One region of the Arthrobacter sp. 'calajunan' genome, then DNA from elsewhere that is predicted to be linked to it. Evidence: riboswitches for the same ligand, from Rfam matches in the RefSeq annotation. Region 1 holds a riboswitch; each other region holds the start of a gene.
What was found. Region 1 has a riboswitch for thiamine pyrophosphate ahead of RF641_RS12500 (3-oxoacyl-ACP reductase). Riboswitches for the same ligand answer to the same signal wherever they lie in the genome.

Region 1 (4,929 bases):
GGCTGGAATAACATCAATGATGCCATAAATCCAGCCGGTTGAACATACGCCCAAAGTGGTAATTTACTGGGAAACGCTCAATCTGTGGGTTGAGAACGGTTTCCGAAGATCTTCTGCTAAACGCAGGACGTCAGGATCTTCTTGATGGAATCATGCTCGGCTTGTGTCATCCATGCACCGTACTTGGCCTTGACCTGGGTCTGCCGCGACACGTATTCGCAGCGGAAGTCCTTGTTTGGTGGCAGCCATGTTGCCGCGTCCTTGTCGCCCTTGGCGGCGTTTGTGGGTCCGTCCGAGGCGAGGAGATTCAACGGATCGTTGGCGAACTGGAGGCGCTCATCCTTGCTCCATTTCTGGGCGCCCTTCTGCCAGGCGTCCGACAGCGCGACGACATGGTCGATCTGTACGGCGGAACTTGTGGTTTGGCCGCGCTCGAAATTGATCGTCTTGCCCGTGTAGGGGTCATGGAAAGTTCCGCTCAATACCACGCAGTCGACCCGGGCCGGTTTGTATTCAACATTGTCCAGATCGCGAGCGAGGATATCGTTGCGCGCATCGCAGCCGTTGTTGTCGGTATCTTTCCATCCGTTGCTGAATTGCTCGCGAGAGTAGCCGGTCTTCGGTGCGCGACCCTTGATGGCGATGTCTTCCAATTGGTTCAGGGACGTGGCATACGTCGCCTGCTGATCGGCTGTCGGGGTCGCGGCCTGGGCGCCGTTTGTCCCGGTGAAATCCGTGGAAGCCAGCGATGAGCAGGAAACCAGTCCGAGGGTGGATGCGACGAGAACTAGGGACAGGGTGCGGCGCAGCAGTCGCATGCGGTGGTACTTCTCCTTGAATATGCGGCGGGACTGCAATCCGCGGTCCCAGCATTCGACTCTATGTGCCTGCACCGACGAAACTCTGATTCGCTCCAGGTGTCTTGCTGTGATTCTCTTCTCGGAAGTTGGCAGGCTGAATTGAAAAAGTTACCATTTTGCCGCCATAATCCGCTGTGACAAGTATTGTTTTCTTTCGGTAGACGAAATATGGTCAGCATGATGCTGATTTGAATGACCATCGGGATGTTGCTGTGAAGAAGTTTCTGTATCCACTGCTGGCCGGCGTACTGCTGCTCAGTGCCTGTACGACACCCGTATCCAAGCTTAAACCCGTGGAACAGCAAGATCTCGGCGGGTATGACTCGGCCTGGGAAGCGGAACAACACGGTGACGATCCCTACGCGAAGTATTACCAAGAAGGTGTTCCGATTTTCTCAGAGCTGCAAACACAGGTTCTGCGAGCTACCCCGATCTTCGGCGACCTTGATACGCGTGATGATGTGGACGAATTTGCCATGGGACTTTCGGGATTTTTCCGATCCACGACCTTTATAGGCGAAAATGGCGAGCAAGAGGTTATCAACGATTCGACATCCATGAGCGGCACCGCGGAAGAAGCGGGTGATTACAAGGTTGAATTTGGTTGCTGGGGTGTTGGGCGCGCGGCCGTGCAGGTTTTCATCAACGTAGATTTTCCGGAAATTGGCATGGAGCCATCGGTCGAGATCCCATTGACCTGCGAGGTCCCCGCAGCAACCACCCACGGCGAGTTTGAAATCGGTCCATCCGCCGAGAGCTACAGCATTTTGGTTTCCGGTGATCCCGAAACCATCGGATCCTACGAACTCAACCTGTACCAAAATGATGGCAAGTGAGCGAATGAAGAAAATGCTGCCTCTGCTCGGAGCTGTAATTCTTGCGCTCACGTCCTGCACAACTCCGGTGTCCCAGCTCGGCCCGCTAGATCGCGAATCGCCCAGGCAACAGTCAAACACCCTCCAATTCCAGCAACCCGTCGAGGAATCGTCGCCTGAGGAGATCGCCCACCGCCAAGAAGTTGCACTGCACTACCCGCCGCTGATGTATCTGGCGATGGTCGGAATATCCTCAGACCCTACCGCTATGGACGGCATAGGATTCTGGCAGGGCGAAATCGAGCAGCGCGGATATCAAGGGTTGGTTGCATGGAACGCCGCACGCTTTCTGTACCAGCAAGGCGGAACCCTTGCGCCGGAAGAACTCTCCTTGGAAACAGATGGCTTACCGGGTCCCTATTTGATCAAGTTCAGTTGTTCAGGCGTGGGCCAGATCGACCTACGCGTCAGGGATGGGCAGAGCGCCCTGAAGCAAAAAGTCGTCCAATGCTCGACAGAAGCAAACGTCGTGGAAGTCGAACTTGACGAGAAAAATATCGAGAATCTGGTCATCGAGCTGATCCCGGAGCTCTCGGCTCCGGCGGGTTTTGAAGTCCAGGTCATCCAGTAGCTCCGGAAACACCCGGCGAAGACACGTGTTCGGCCGTCCCGGACGGCTTGTGGTACTAATGGGACGTAGTGACACGGGGTGCCGCCATGCGGCTGAGATAAAACCCGTCGAACCTGATCCAGTTAGCACTGGCGAAGGGAATGTCCTGGATACCTCGATGCCACGCATCTACGCCGGGGTCCCGTTCGCCTTGACACATCTTCAAGGAGTTCGAGCACCATGAACGCACACGCAGCAACCGACACCGCAGCTTCTTCCACCACCGCACTGCCGCTCAAGGAACAACTGGTGCTGGTCACCGGCGGCGCCCGCGGGCTGGGCGCGGCCATCAGCGCCGCTTTTCTGGACGCCGGGGCGAAGGTCGTCGTCAACTACCGCAGCTCGTCGCAGGCGGCCGAGGAACTTGCCGCCGCATTCCCCGGACAGGCGCTGGCATTGCAGGCCGACGTGCGCGACGCCGCCGGGCTGAAGGACCTGGCCGCCGCCGCGGCCGAGCACTTCGGCCGCCCGATCACCACCTTGGTCAACAACGCGCTGGTGGATTTCTCCTTCAACGCAGATGCCCGTTCCAAGGCAGACGAGCTGTCCGCCGAAGAGCTCACGGCCCAGTTCGCCGGCTCCGTGCTCGCACCCGTCGCCGCGATCCAGGCAGTGCTTCCGGGCATGCGCCAGACAGGGTTTGGGCGCATCGTCAACATCGGTACGAATCTGTTCCAGCACCCAGTGGTTCCGTACCACGACTACACCGCCACCAAGGCGGCGCTGCTCTCGCTGACCCGCACCTTCGCGGACGACCTGGGCCCGGAAGGCATCAACGTCAACATGGTTTCCGGGGGCCTGCTGCGCACCACGGATGCCTCGGCCGCCACTCCTGAAGAGGTCTTCGACCTGATCGCCTCCGGTACCCCGCTGCGCCGGGTGACCTCGCCGGCCGAGCTCGCCGACGCGGTGCTGTTCTTCGCCTCGCCGCTCTCGCGCGGGGTGACCGGACAGAACCTGATCGTCGACGGCGGCCTGGTCAAGGGATGAGCGCATCGAGGAAGCAGGCCCGGTTCAACCTGTTCATCTACGGCGCGGGGCACCACCAGGCGGCCTGGCGGGCGCCGGATTCCCCGGCCGAGCGGCTGGGCGAGACCGCGTACTACGTGGAACTGGCGCAGCTGGCCGAACGCGGCCTGCTGGACGCGGTGTTCCTGGCCGACGGCCAGGCCGTCTCCCCGGAGGCCGCGGCGGCCGGACCGACCTGGTTCTTCGAACCGTTCACGCTGTTGTCGGCGCTGAGCCAGCACACCAGCCGGATCGGTCTGGTCTGCACGGTGTCCTCCAGCTTCTACACCCCGTTCCATGCCGCCCGCATGCTGGCCAGCCTGGACCGGCTTTCCGGAGGCCGGGCCGGGGCCAATGTGGTCACCAGCATGTGGGACTCCGAGGCGCAGAACCACGGGCGTGAAACGCTGGGCGACCATGCCTACCGCTACGGCCGCGCCAACGAGTTCATCACGGTGCTGCGAGGGCTGTTCGGTTCCTACCCGTCGGCTGCGGTGCGGGCCGACCGCGCAGGCGTGTTCACCGACCCGAAAAAGCTCTCGCGCATCGACCATGCAGGCGAGCACTTCGGGGTGCGCGGGCCGCTGAACATTCCCGACGGGCCGCAGGGCGCCCCGGTCCTCTTCCAGGCCGGGGCCTCCGCCCAGGGGCGCGAGCTCGCGGCGGTCCATGCCGAGGCGATCTACGCGGTGGCCGCCGACCGGCGGATGGCGCTGGACTACGCGCAGGACGTGCGTTCCCGGGCCGCAGCGGCCGGGCGCGATCCGCAGGCCCTGGCCATCATGCCGGGGCTGGTCGCCTACGTGGGCCGCACCCTGGAGGAGGCCAAGGACAAGCAGCGCAGGCTCAACGACCTGCTGCCCGTCGAGCAGGCCCTGGCCCAGCTGGCGGTATTCGTGCACCAGGACACCAGCGCCTGGGAGCTGGATGCACCGGTGCCCGTACTTCCCTCCGCCGCAGACTTCACCGGCCCGGCCGGACGCTACGCGACGATCCTGCGGTTGATCGAGATCCACCAGCCGACGGTGCGCGAGCTGCTCGGGCTGCTGGCGGCCGGGGGAGGGCACTGCACCTTGGTCGGAACGCCGGAGATGATCGCCGACGAGATCGAGCTCTGGCTGGATACCGGGGCGGCTGACGGCTTCAACCTGATGCCGCCGAGCCTGCCCGACGGCTTGGCGGATTTCGTCGAGCTGGTGATCCCCGAGCTGCAGCGCCGCGGACGCTTCCGCACCGCCTACGAGCACCGCACGCTGCGCGGCAATCTGGGCCTGCCGGCGCCGGTGGCCGGGGACGCGCTCGCCGGCGCGCGTTAGGAGCTGCGTCGTGATGCGCTGGCGGGAAGACAAACGAAGTGGATTGCGTTCGTGGATTCTTCTCCGGGGCCGGCAGGCCGCCGGCACAGCGGTCAGCGCATCAGCCGTCCTTCGCGAAGCGTCCAGTAGGAGGAAATGTGGCTGGAGCGCTTCGACAGGTTCCAGCGGTCGCAGATGCGGCTGATGGCCTTGACGGTGCTTCGTTCAGCATGGGCCACGACACCCAGGCCTTGGTGCGGGACCGCCAGCGTCTGGAAAGC
Region 2 (4,929 bases), on a different contig from region 1:
TGGTGGTCGCGGCGCTGACCATGGTCATCGGTATCCTCGGCGCGATCGCGCAGACCGACTTCAAGCGTATGCTGTCCTTCACGCTGACCAGCCACATCGGCTACCTGATCTTCGGCGTGGCCGTGGGCGGCGAGCTGGCCATCGCGGCGACCATCTACTACGTCGGCCACCACATCATCGTGCAGACCTCGCTGTTCATGGTGGCGGGGCTGATCGAGCGCCGCGCCGGCAGCGCGAACGTGACCCGGCTGGGATCGCTGGCCAAGCTGTCCCCGGCGCTGTCGCTGCTGTTCTTCATCCCGGCCATCAACTTGGGCGGCATCCCGCCGTTCTCCGGCTTCCTGGGTAAGTTCGGGCTGCTGCATGCGGCCGCGCAGGATGCAGACGCGTTGACCTGGGTGGTCATCGCCGCCGGCCTGCTGACCAGCCTGCTGACCCTGCTGGCGATCATCCGCGTGTGGGCCCGCATGTTCTGGCGCCGCGCGGCGGACGCCGAGATCCCCAACCCGGACCTGGTGGACGAGGCGGCGAAGGTCGCGGACCAGACCGCCGCCGGCGGCGCCCAGGCGCCGCACCTGGGCCTGAAGCTGGCCCGCGAACTCGAATCCGAGGCGCTGCCCTGGGGCATGCGCTACGCCACCGGCTCGCTGGTGGTGGCGGGCATCGCGCTGACGGTGTTCGCCGGGCCGATCTTCGAGTTCTGCCAGCGAGTGGCGGCGCAGCTGATCGCCCACGAACCGTACATCAACGCCATCCTGAGTTACTGAGCGGAGGGACAACATGCCGAACAAGAACCTGGCCCCGCGCGACCAGCGCATCGACGACGCGCTGGACACCGCCGGCGTCCGCCACCGCGCCACGCTCAAGCAGGAGTGGCCGCTGCTGCTCCTGCTGGTTTTCGTCTGGGGAGCGCTCTGGCAGGACTTCTCCCCGGGCAACCTGATCTTTGGCGCCGTCATCGCGCTGGTCATCGTGAACCTGTTCCCGCTGCCGCCGGTGGTGCTCTCCGGGCGGCTGAACCTCTGGTACTGCGTCAAGCTGTTCGGATGGTTCCTGGGCCAGGTCGTCGCCGCCAGCGTCCACGTCGCCTGGCTGGCGGTGGTGCGCGGGAAGAAGACGCGCAGCTCGGTGATCGCGGTGCCGCTGCGCACCGACTCGGACCTGATCGTGATGACCGTGGGCCATGTGCTGACGCTGATTCCCGGGTCCTTCGTGCTCGACGTGGACCGCAGCTCCTCGACCCTGTATCTGCACTACATCGACGTCGACTCGGCCCAGGAGGTCGCGAAGGCGCGGGAGAACATCCGCGACATCGAACGCCGCCTGATCATGGCCATCGGCAGCCAGGACGAGTACGAAGCCATCAAGAACGAATGCAGCCCCCGCGTGAGAAGGACAAAGGAGAAGCCATGATCGAAGTTGTCGTCTGGATCTGCGGCAGCCTGCTCGGGCTGGGCGCCATCGCCTGCCTGGTCCGTGTGGCGAAAGGCCCCTCAATCCTCGACCGGGTGCTGGCCCTGGATGTCATGCTGCTGATCATCTCCGCGGCCCTGTGCCTGGAGATGGCGTTGAACAGGCACACCGACTACGTGCTGTTCGTGGTCGCCGCCTGCACCATCGGGTTCATCGGCTCGGTGACCGTCTCGCGCTATGTCTCGGATCAGAGGAACGCGTAATGGACCTTTTCCTCGACATCCTCGTCGCCGTGCTGCTGATTCTGGGCTGCCTGATGTCCCTGATTGCCGGCATCGGCCTGCTGACCTTTCCCGACATGCTCACCCGCATGCATGCGGCCACCAAACCCCAGGTGCTGGGCTTCCTGCTGATCTTCGCCGGACTGGCCATCCACCTGCGCAGCTGGACCGTCATCCCGGTCCTCGTCCTTGCCTGGGCGATGCAGCTGCTGACCGCCCCGGTGTCTGCGCACATGATCGGCCGCGCCGGCTACCGCACCAAGCACGCGGCCAAGGAGACCCTGTACTCCGACGAGCTGCGCCAGGTCGTGGAGAAGGTGACCTCCGCCCCGCACACCGGGACCGTGCCGGAAATTGATCCGCAGGAGACCGGGCCGGACGCGAAATAACTTCAACCAACAGCAGCGGGCCATTCCCTGAGCAGGCAATGCCCCGCTGCTGTTGCGCTGGAGTGCTACTTGGTGAACTTGGCGATGGCCTTGGTGGTGCCGCGATCAGCCAGCACTTGGATGACCGCTGCGACCACGGCGGAGAACACGGCGAAGCCCAGCGCCTGGCGCATGGAAGCCTCGGCGGCTTCCTCGCTGCCCTTGCGCGGGGCGGTGTTGCCGGTGAAACCCTTCCAGACCTGATCGACCAGCTTGCTGCCGAGGAAGCCCGCACCCAGGGAAATGCCGGTTGCGATGAGCTTTTGTACTGCGTTCATGTGGACCTCACGTTCAACGTTGTGACTTATCGTTCCGTTGCCAGCTTACCTGCGGTATGGTGGGTGGGCAGTAATTATTCCGACAGGGGAGCGTCAAGCCGTTCGCGGCGAAAGGCGCTGAGAGTGCGATAGATCGCAGACCCTCGAACCTGCTCCGGTTAGTACCGGCGAAGGAAGTCGAGCATCTCGGATGCGGACCGGCGCTGGACAGCGCCCCGATTCCGTTCATCCCCCCTCCTGATCAAGGAGGACACCTCATGAGCACAACCCGCACGACGCAGCGCAGCACCTGGCGCGTAGTCGATATCGTCATCGCCTCGGTCATCGCCGTCGCTTCCGGCGTGGTCTTCTGGGCCTGGTCCGCGAGCTACGGCCTGTTCTCGCTGGCCTTCACCGCCTTCCCACCCGGCACTGCCCTGCTTACCGGCCTGTGGCTGTTCCCGGCGGTGCTCGGCGCGCTGATCATCCGCAAGCCCGGCGCCGCACTGTTCTGCGAGGTGCTGGCCGCCGTGGTCGAGGCGCTGCTGGGCACGCACTGGGGCATGCCGGTGCTGATTTCCGGCCTGGTCCAGGGCCTGGGCGCCGAGCTGGTGTTCGCGCTGTTCCGCTACCGTCGCTGGAACCTGCCGGTGGCGTTGCTTGCAGGCCTGGGCTCGGGCCTGTTTGCCGGCCTCAGCGAAGCCTACGTCGTGGGCAGCGTGGCCGAATACACCGAGTTCATGAAGCTGTTCCACGTGGGAGCCACCGCCGTGTCTGGCCTGGTCGTCGCCGGCCTGCTGTCCTGGTGGATTACCCGGGCGCTGGCCCGCACCGGCGCGCTGAGCAACCTCGCCAGCCGCCGCGCGCACCTGGAACCGGCGCTTGCGGTGCGCAAATGAGCGCCGCCGCCAACGGGCGTACGGCCCCGCTGACCCGGCAGGGTGTGGAGATCAGCGCGCGCGGCTTCACCTGGCAGCATGCCGAGCGCGACCGCCCGGCCATCGCCGGACTTGACGTGCAGATCCCTGCAGGTCAGAAGGTGCTCCTGCTGGGCCCCTCGGGGGCCGGCAAATCCACCTTCTTGCATGCGCTGGCCGGCGTGCTCGAAGTCGACCAGGACGCCGGTCCCACCGGCGAGCTGCTGGTCGGCGGGCAGGACGCGTTCGCGCGCAGCTTCCCGGTGGGCCTGATGCAGCAGGATCCGGAAACCCAGGTGGTGCAGAGCCGGGTGGGTGACGACGTCGCCTTCGGCGCCGAGAACCTGGGCGTCGACCCGCAGGAGATCCGCGAGCGGATCCCGCAGGCGCTTGACGCCGTGGGGCTCGGCGCACTGGGCTACGAACATCGCACGCAGGAACTGTCCGGCGGGCAGAAGCAGCGCCTGGCCCTGGCCGGGATCCTGGCCATGCGCCCCGGGCTGATGCTGCTTGACGAGCCGACCGCGAATATCGACCCGGGCAGCATCCCGCCGTTGCGCGATGCAGTGATCGGCGCCGTGGAGTCCACCGGGGCGACGCTGATCGTGGTGGAGCACCGGCTGGAGGCGTGGGCCCGGCAGGTGGATCGGGTGCTGGTGCTGGCCCCCGGCGGGGGGATCGCCCACGACCTGCACCCCGAGGCGCTGGCCGGGGACGCGGCGGTGCGCGCCGAATTGGCGCAGGCAGGGGTCTGGATTCCGGGCTATGTTCCGCAGACCTCGCCGGCGCCGAGGGCCGGCGGCGCCCCGATGCTGCACGCCGAGGAGCTGGTTTGCGCGCGGGGCGAGCATGCTGTGCGCACCGCCCCGGCCAGCTTCGAGGTCACCGGCGGCAGGGCCCTGGTGATCCGCGGGGAGAACGGGGCAGGGAAGTCCACGCTGGCACTGACCCTGGGCGGGCTGCTGCAACCTGTGTCAGGCCAGTTCGCCGCCAGCCCCCAGCTGGCCGACGGGTTGCCGCCCTCGCCGTTCAGCTGGAAGGCCGGAGCGCTGGTCGCCCGCATCGGCTCGGTGTTCCAGGAACCCGAGCACCAGTTCGTCACCCAGTCCGTGCGCGAGGAGCTGGCTTTCGCGCCGCTGCGCGCCAGGCACGGCGCGGCCGAGGAGCAGAAGTACGATCCGCGGCAGGTCGAGGCCCGGGTGCAGGAGTTGCTGGAGCGGCTTGGCCTGCAGGACTTGGCCGAAGCCAACCCGTTCACGCTTTCCGGAGGGGAGAAGCGCCGGTTGTCGGTGGCCACAGTGCTGGCCGCCTCGCCGGACGTGGTGATCCTTGACGAGCCGACCTTCGGGCAGGACGCGAACACCTGGCGCGAGCTGGCGCAACTGCTCATCGAGGAACTCGCCGAATCCACCGCGATCATCGCGGTGACCCATGACGAGCATTTCGCCGCGGCGCTGGGGGCCGACGAGCTGGTGCTGGCGCCGGCCGAGGTGGCCGCCGCGAGGACCTCGTCGGGGCCGATGCTGGACGCCCCGGTGGGGGACAGCTGGCTGGCGAAGATCAATCCGCTGGCCAAGTTCGGCGCGATCGCCGGGGCCACTTTGCCGCTGATCAGCACGGTGGACTGGGTTTC
Region 3 (4,929 bases), on a different contig from region 1:
CCCTTGCCTAGGTCCTCGTTCAGCGCGGCGAGGAAGTCGTCCAGGTGCTCTTCGAGCATCTTCTCCAGCGCGCGCAGCTGCTGGACGCGGAAACGGCGCGGGTGGGTGATGCGGGTATCGGCGGAGTGGCGCAGGTTCGCCAGCGTGGCGGCGATTTTCGACGGATGCTCATCCACGGGCGGCGCGAAGTCGCCGACGGGATCGGGCAGCGGAGTGGAAGTAAACAGACCCATGAGTCGAGACTACGTCAACGGGCTGGACTTGACCTGATTGCGACCACCTTTATTTTGTATCAACTAGTTGGTACATTCTTTTCGAAAGGCGGGACCAATGAATAATTCGTTGACTTCACAGTTCGACAGCTTCGCGATTGCGGCCTTGGTCATCTACGTGATCCTGCGCAACCTCGCGTCCAAGGAGGGCGGAGACCGGCTGGCTCTGGCCCGCCGGCACGCCTTCTGGTGCGCGCTCATCGGATTTTTCGCCAGCACGTCGGCCGACTGGTTCAGCACCCTCGCGGCAATCCCGTACTACGACGAATCGCCGCTTCGCATTCCCGAGGCCATCGGGGCGGCCGCGACCCCGGCGCTGTGGGTCGCCTTCATCTACATCGCAGGGCAGTTCACCTGGCCCCACAAGCTCCGGCCGAAGCGCACGGCCTCGCTGCAGCCTCGGACCTTGTCCGGGCTGGTGCCCAAGTCCCTGGTCGGAATCATGGCGGCAACCTTCGCCGCCGGCATGCTGGCGATTTACAGCGTCCGCGACGTCACGGGCTTCGCCCCCACGCCGGAGGTCATCGAGGACGACGGCGACGGCTACTACATGACCGCCGATGCCCAGGACGGGTTGCGTTCGGCCGCAGAGGTCCTGCCCTATCTGGCACTGAGCCTGGTCCTCCTGCTGGTCGCCGCCTTCGCCGCCACCATCCTCATCCTGCGGCGCAAGCCGCTGGACGGCATCAGCGAGCACGACAACCGGCTGCTGCGCATCACCTGGCTCAATCGCCTCTACCGCACGGTGACGGTGCTCCTGGCCGGCCTCGCCGGCGAAGCCCTGCACTTCAAGGCACGGTGGATCTCCGATGACGCCGACAAATCCATGGGTGGCGAAGGCATCGAGTACTGGGAACGGATGAACGACCTCGCGGGCCGGTGGGACCAGACCGCCAACTACATCGCCCTGGCCATCACCGTCGTCATGTTCTTCTGGCGCCCGCCGGTGAACTTCGAATCCCTGCGGCCGGCCGTCTCCAGCGCCTTCACCCGGCTGCGCGAGCAGCTGTTCGCGGTGCAGTATCTGAGCGCCATGGCTGCCATCCTGCTGGTCGCCGTCGGATGGCCAATGCTGCCGAGCTCCGAGACGCAGGAGATGCCGACCGCCGAACGCGCCACCGCCATCCTGGCCCTCCTCGCGGGCGCGACGCTGTTCTACCTACTGGTCAACGCCGCCTACCTGGCGTACATGGCGATCAAGACCCGCGCGGCCGCGCGAATGCCCAAACCCGCCGCACGGCTGCCGCTGTGGACCTATGTCGTTGCCGGACTCCTGATGGCGGCCGGCCTGTACTTCCTGCTCTTCCCTCCGCTGGATCTGCTGTGGGGATTTGTCGCGCCGAACCGGTGGATCATTGCCGGGCTGGCCGCGGCACTGCTTGCCGCGCATGCAGGATTCGTCCTGCTCGTCCGCTCCGTGGCGATCCCCTGGCAGGTGGGAGCAGAGGTGGAAATCTGGTATCGGCAGGTGCTTGAATTCCGCTCGCTGCGCGTAGTCGCCGGCGCGTTCGTGGCCATGCCAATGATGGGATACCAGTTGTTCGCCGACTTCTCCCTGTTCGGTCTGCTGGTCTTCTGTGCGCCGGCGGTGCTGGCGCTTCCGCGCCCGCAAGGTTCGATGCGGCCGGAGACCAGTGACGCGGGCCGCCGATGAGCGCCCAGATCACCGTTGACCTGGACTCGGCGCTGCCGCCCTATGAACAGATCCGCGCCCAGGTGGCTTCGCTGATTTCGCTGGGCGAACTGGCCGCCGGGAGCAGGCTGCCCACGGTGCGCGCGCTGGCCGCCGATCTGGGTGTGGCCGCCGGCACCGTGGCCCGCGCCTACAAGGAACTGGAGGCCGAAGGACTGATCTCCTCGCGTCGCCGGGCGGGCACCGTGGTCAATGAGCTGCCAGGGCAGCCAGCGCTGGACGAGCACCTGGTCGAGGCAGTGGACAGGGTCTGGGCACTGGCCGCGGAGCTGGGGGTGGACGCGGCGACGGTCAAGGCGCTGGTTGCGCGGAGGACGCGATAGCTCGGTAACCCTGTCACCACCGCATCATTTCCCGAGCAACCGGGATTCGGTTGACGGTGTCCGCCCCTCTTTGTAGGCTCAGCCTAAGCTCACCGCAATGCTTGGAATGGATAACCTGTGGATCCGGTTTCGATTTTGATCGTCTGCGTTTTGGTCATACTTTGCGCGCTGCCGTTTGCCATAGGCGCCATGCGCAGTCTCGACCGACGAGCCGACGACCTCGAAGGATCTGACCCGGAAATCTCCAGGGCACTTCGGGAAGCGCGGAAGAATATCGATCGCGGCAGGGGCTACGAAGATCCGAGGCTCTAGCGGCCGGCATGGGCCGGCCGACTTCCAACGGCGTTAAGGATTTGTCCTTGCGCAGATATCTGCGTACCCTCGGGATCAGTGACACGGGGTGTCGGAGAAGCCGACTGAGATGAGACCCGTTGAACCTGAACTAGGTCAAGCTAGCGGAGGGATGTCGCATGACTCTGCCTATTGTTGCCCGCAATTACCGGGAACAATCCCCCTTGGTGTTCTGCCTGACAAACACCGTGGTTACCAACTTCACCGCCAATGTACTGCTGGCTTCCGGCGCGGCCCCGGCCATGACTGACCTGCCCGGGGAAGCCAGGCCGTTCGCCGCGGCCGCCTCGGCCGTGCTGGTCAACCTGGGCACGCCCACCACCGAGCAGCTGCGCGCCATGGAAGAAGCTGTCGAGTCGGCGAGCGCCGCAGGCACCCCCTGGGTGCTGGATCCGGTGGCCGTCGGAGCGTTGCCGGTCCGCACGGAATTCGCCCGGCGCATCGTCGCCCGCCGCCCCACGCTGATCCGCGGCAACGCCTCGGAAATCATGGCGCTGGCCGGCTGGGAGTCCTCCGGCCGAGGTGTGGATTCGCTGGACAGCGTGCAGGAAGCCACCGCCGCCGGGCGTGAGCTGGCAGTGAAATACGGTTCGGTGGTCGCGATCTCCGGCGAGGCGGACGCCATCATCGACGCGCAGCGCACCGTGCTGGTGCACACCAACGGCATCGGCCTGACCCGCATCACCGGCGGAGGCTGCGCCCTGGGTGCGGTGTGCGCGGGCATGCTCGCGGTGCATGAGGACCCGTTCGAAGCCGCCGTGGCGGCCCATGGTTACTACGGCCTGGCCGCCGAAAAGGCGCTGGCCGCCAGCTCCGGGCCGGGCAGTTTTGCCGTGGCCTTCCTCGATTCCCTGGCGGCCGTTGAGCCCGCCGCACTTGAGACCCTGAACTGTGAGGAAAAGACCTATGCGTGATCTCGGAGCCTACCTGGTGGCCAACACCGCCAGCTGCAGCCCGCATAGCACCCTTGAGGTGATCGAGGCAGCCGTGGCCGGCGGGATCCAGTGGATCCAGCTGCGCGCCAAGGAGGAAAGCGCCCGCGAGTTCTTCGAGCTGACGCTTGCGGCCGCAAAGCTGACCGAGGGCAAGGCGCAGCTGCTGGTCAACGACCGCATCGACGTATTCCTGGCGGCCCGCGCCGCCGGGGCCGCGGTGGCCGGCATCCACATCGGGCAGAAGGACGTGCCGGTGTCCCTGGCCCGCCAGCTGATCGGCGAGGGCATCATCGGGCTCAGCGCCTCCACGCGGGAGCAGATCGCCCAGGCCAACCTGGATGCCGAGTTCATCGACTACCTGGGTGTTGGCGCGGTGCGCGCCACCCCGACCAAGAAGGACCACCCCACCCCGCTGGGCCTGGACGGCTTCGCGGAACGCACCGGCTGGACCGCGCTGCCCTGCGTGGCCATCGGCGCGGTGACCGCCGATGACGCCGCGGCCATCCGCGCCGGCGGCGGCGCCGGGATGGCCGTGGTGCGCCCAGTCTGCCAGGCAGATGATCCGCGCAGCGCCAGCGCCCAGCTGGTTTCCGCCTGGGAGGCGGCCAAGTGAACATCCTTTCCATCGCGGGCTCCGACCCGTCCGGCGGCGCCGGCATCCAGGCCGATCTGAAGGCCATTGCCGCCAACGGCGGCTACGGCATGGCAGTGATCACGGCGCTGACCGCGCAGAACACCCGCGGGGTCAGCGGAGTGCAGGCCATCGACGGGGATTTCGTCACCGCGCAGCTTGAAACGCTCAGCGCGGATGTGCGCATCGACGCGGTGAAGATCGGCATGCTGGCAAACCAGGAGATCATCGGCGCTGTCGCCGCCTGGCTGGATACCGTCAACGCCCCGGTGGTGCTGGACCCGGTCATGGTGGCCACCAGCGGCGATGCCCTGCTGGAGGACGCCGCCGCGCTGCACCCGCTGCTGGCCCGCGCCACCGTGATCACCCCGAACACCGCCGAGCTCGGCGCGCTGCTCGGCGAAGCCGCCGCGCAGGACTGGGAGCTCGTGCTGGAGCAGGCCCGGCGTCTGGCCTCCGCCCACGACGTGCTGGTGCTGGCCAAGGGCGGGCACCTGGCCGGGGCGCAGTGCCCCGATGCGCTGGTCTCCGCCGCCGGGGTGCTGGCCGAGTTCAGCTCCCCGCGCCTGGCTACCAAAAACACCCATGGCACCGGCTGCACCCTGTCCAGCGCGCTGGCCACCCGCTTCGCCGCCACCGGCGACTGGGCGACCGCGCTGGAACAGGCCAAGGGCTACCTGTTGCGCGCCATCGGCGCCGCTGACGAGCTGCAGGTGGGCTCCGG

Region 2: another riboswitch for thiamine pyrophosphate. It lies ahead of RF641_RS13260 (ECF transporter S component); the one in region 1 lies ahead of RF641_RS12500 (3-oxoacyl-ACP reductase).
Region 3: another riboswitch for thiamine pyrophosphate. It lies ahead of thiM (hydroxyethylthiazole kinase); the one in region 1 lies ahead of RF641_RS12500 (3-oxoacyl-ACP reductase).

The regions. Positions count from the first base shown of each region.
Region 1 is NZ_JBKZDY010000007.1:127,558-132,486, forward strand. Features, by position in the region: gene RF641_RS12485 (HNH endonuclease family protein) at 117-818, opposite strand; gene RF641_RS12490 (hypothetical protein) at 1,073-1,696, shown strand; gene RF641_RS12495 (hypothetical protein) at 1,701-2,306, shown strand; TPP riboswitch at 2,371-2,464, shown strand; gene RF641_RS12500 (3-oxoacyl-ACP reductase) at 2,526-3,335, shown strand; gene RF641_RS12505 (LLM class flavin-dependent oxidoreductase) at 3,332-4,669, shown strand; gene RF641_RS12510 (siderophore-interacting protein) at 4,762-4,929, opposite strand, start outside.
Region 2 is NZ_JBKZDY010000008.1:81,811-86,739, forward strand. Features, by position in the region: gene RF641_RS13235 (Na+/H+ antiporter subunit D) at 1-767, shown strand, start outside; gene RF641_RS13240 (Na+/H+ antiporter subunit E) at 781-1,413, shown strand; gene RF641_RS13245 (monovalent cation/H+ antiporter complex subunit F) at 1,410-1,676, shown strand; gene mnhG (monovalent cation/H(+) antiporter subunit G) at 1,676-2,083, shown strand; gene RF641_RS13255 (DUF4235 domain-containing protein) at 2,149-2,400, opposite strand; TPP riboswitch at 2,475-2,593, shown strand; gene RF641_RS13260 (ECF transporter S component) at 2,658-3,278, shown strand; gene RF641_RS13265 (ATP-binding cassette domain-containing protein) at 3,275-4,929, shown strand, end outside.
Region 3 is NZ_JBKZDY010000009.1:13,438-18,366, forward strand. Features, by position in the region: gene RF641_RS13720 (aldehyde dehydrogenase family protein) at 1-233, opposite strand, end outside; gene RF641_RS13725 (hypothetical protein) at 331-1,926, shown strand; gene RF641_RS13730 (GntR family transcriptional regulator) at 1,923-2,288, shown strand; TPP riboswitch at 2,675-2,769, shown strand; gene thiM (hydroxyethylthiazole kinase) at 2,759-3,553, shown strand; gene thiE (thiamine phosphate synthase) at 3,546-4,187, shown strand; gene thiD (bifunctional hydroxymethylpyrimidine kinase/phosphomethylpyrimidine kinase) at 4,184-4,929, shown strand, end outside.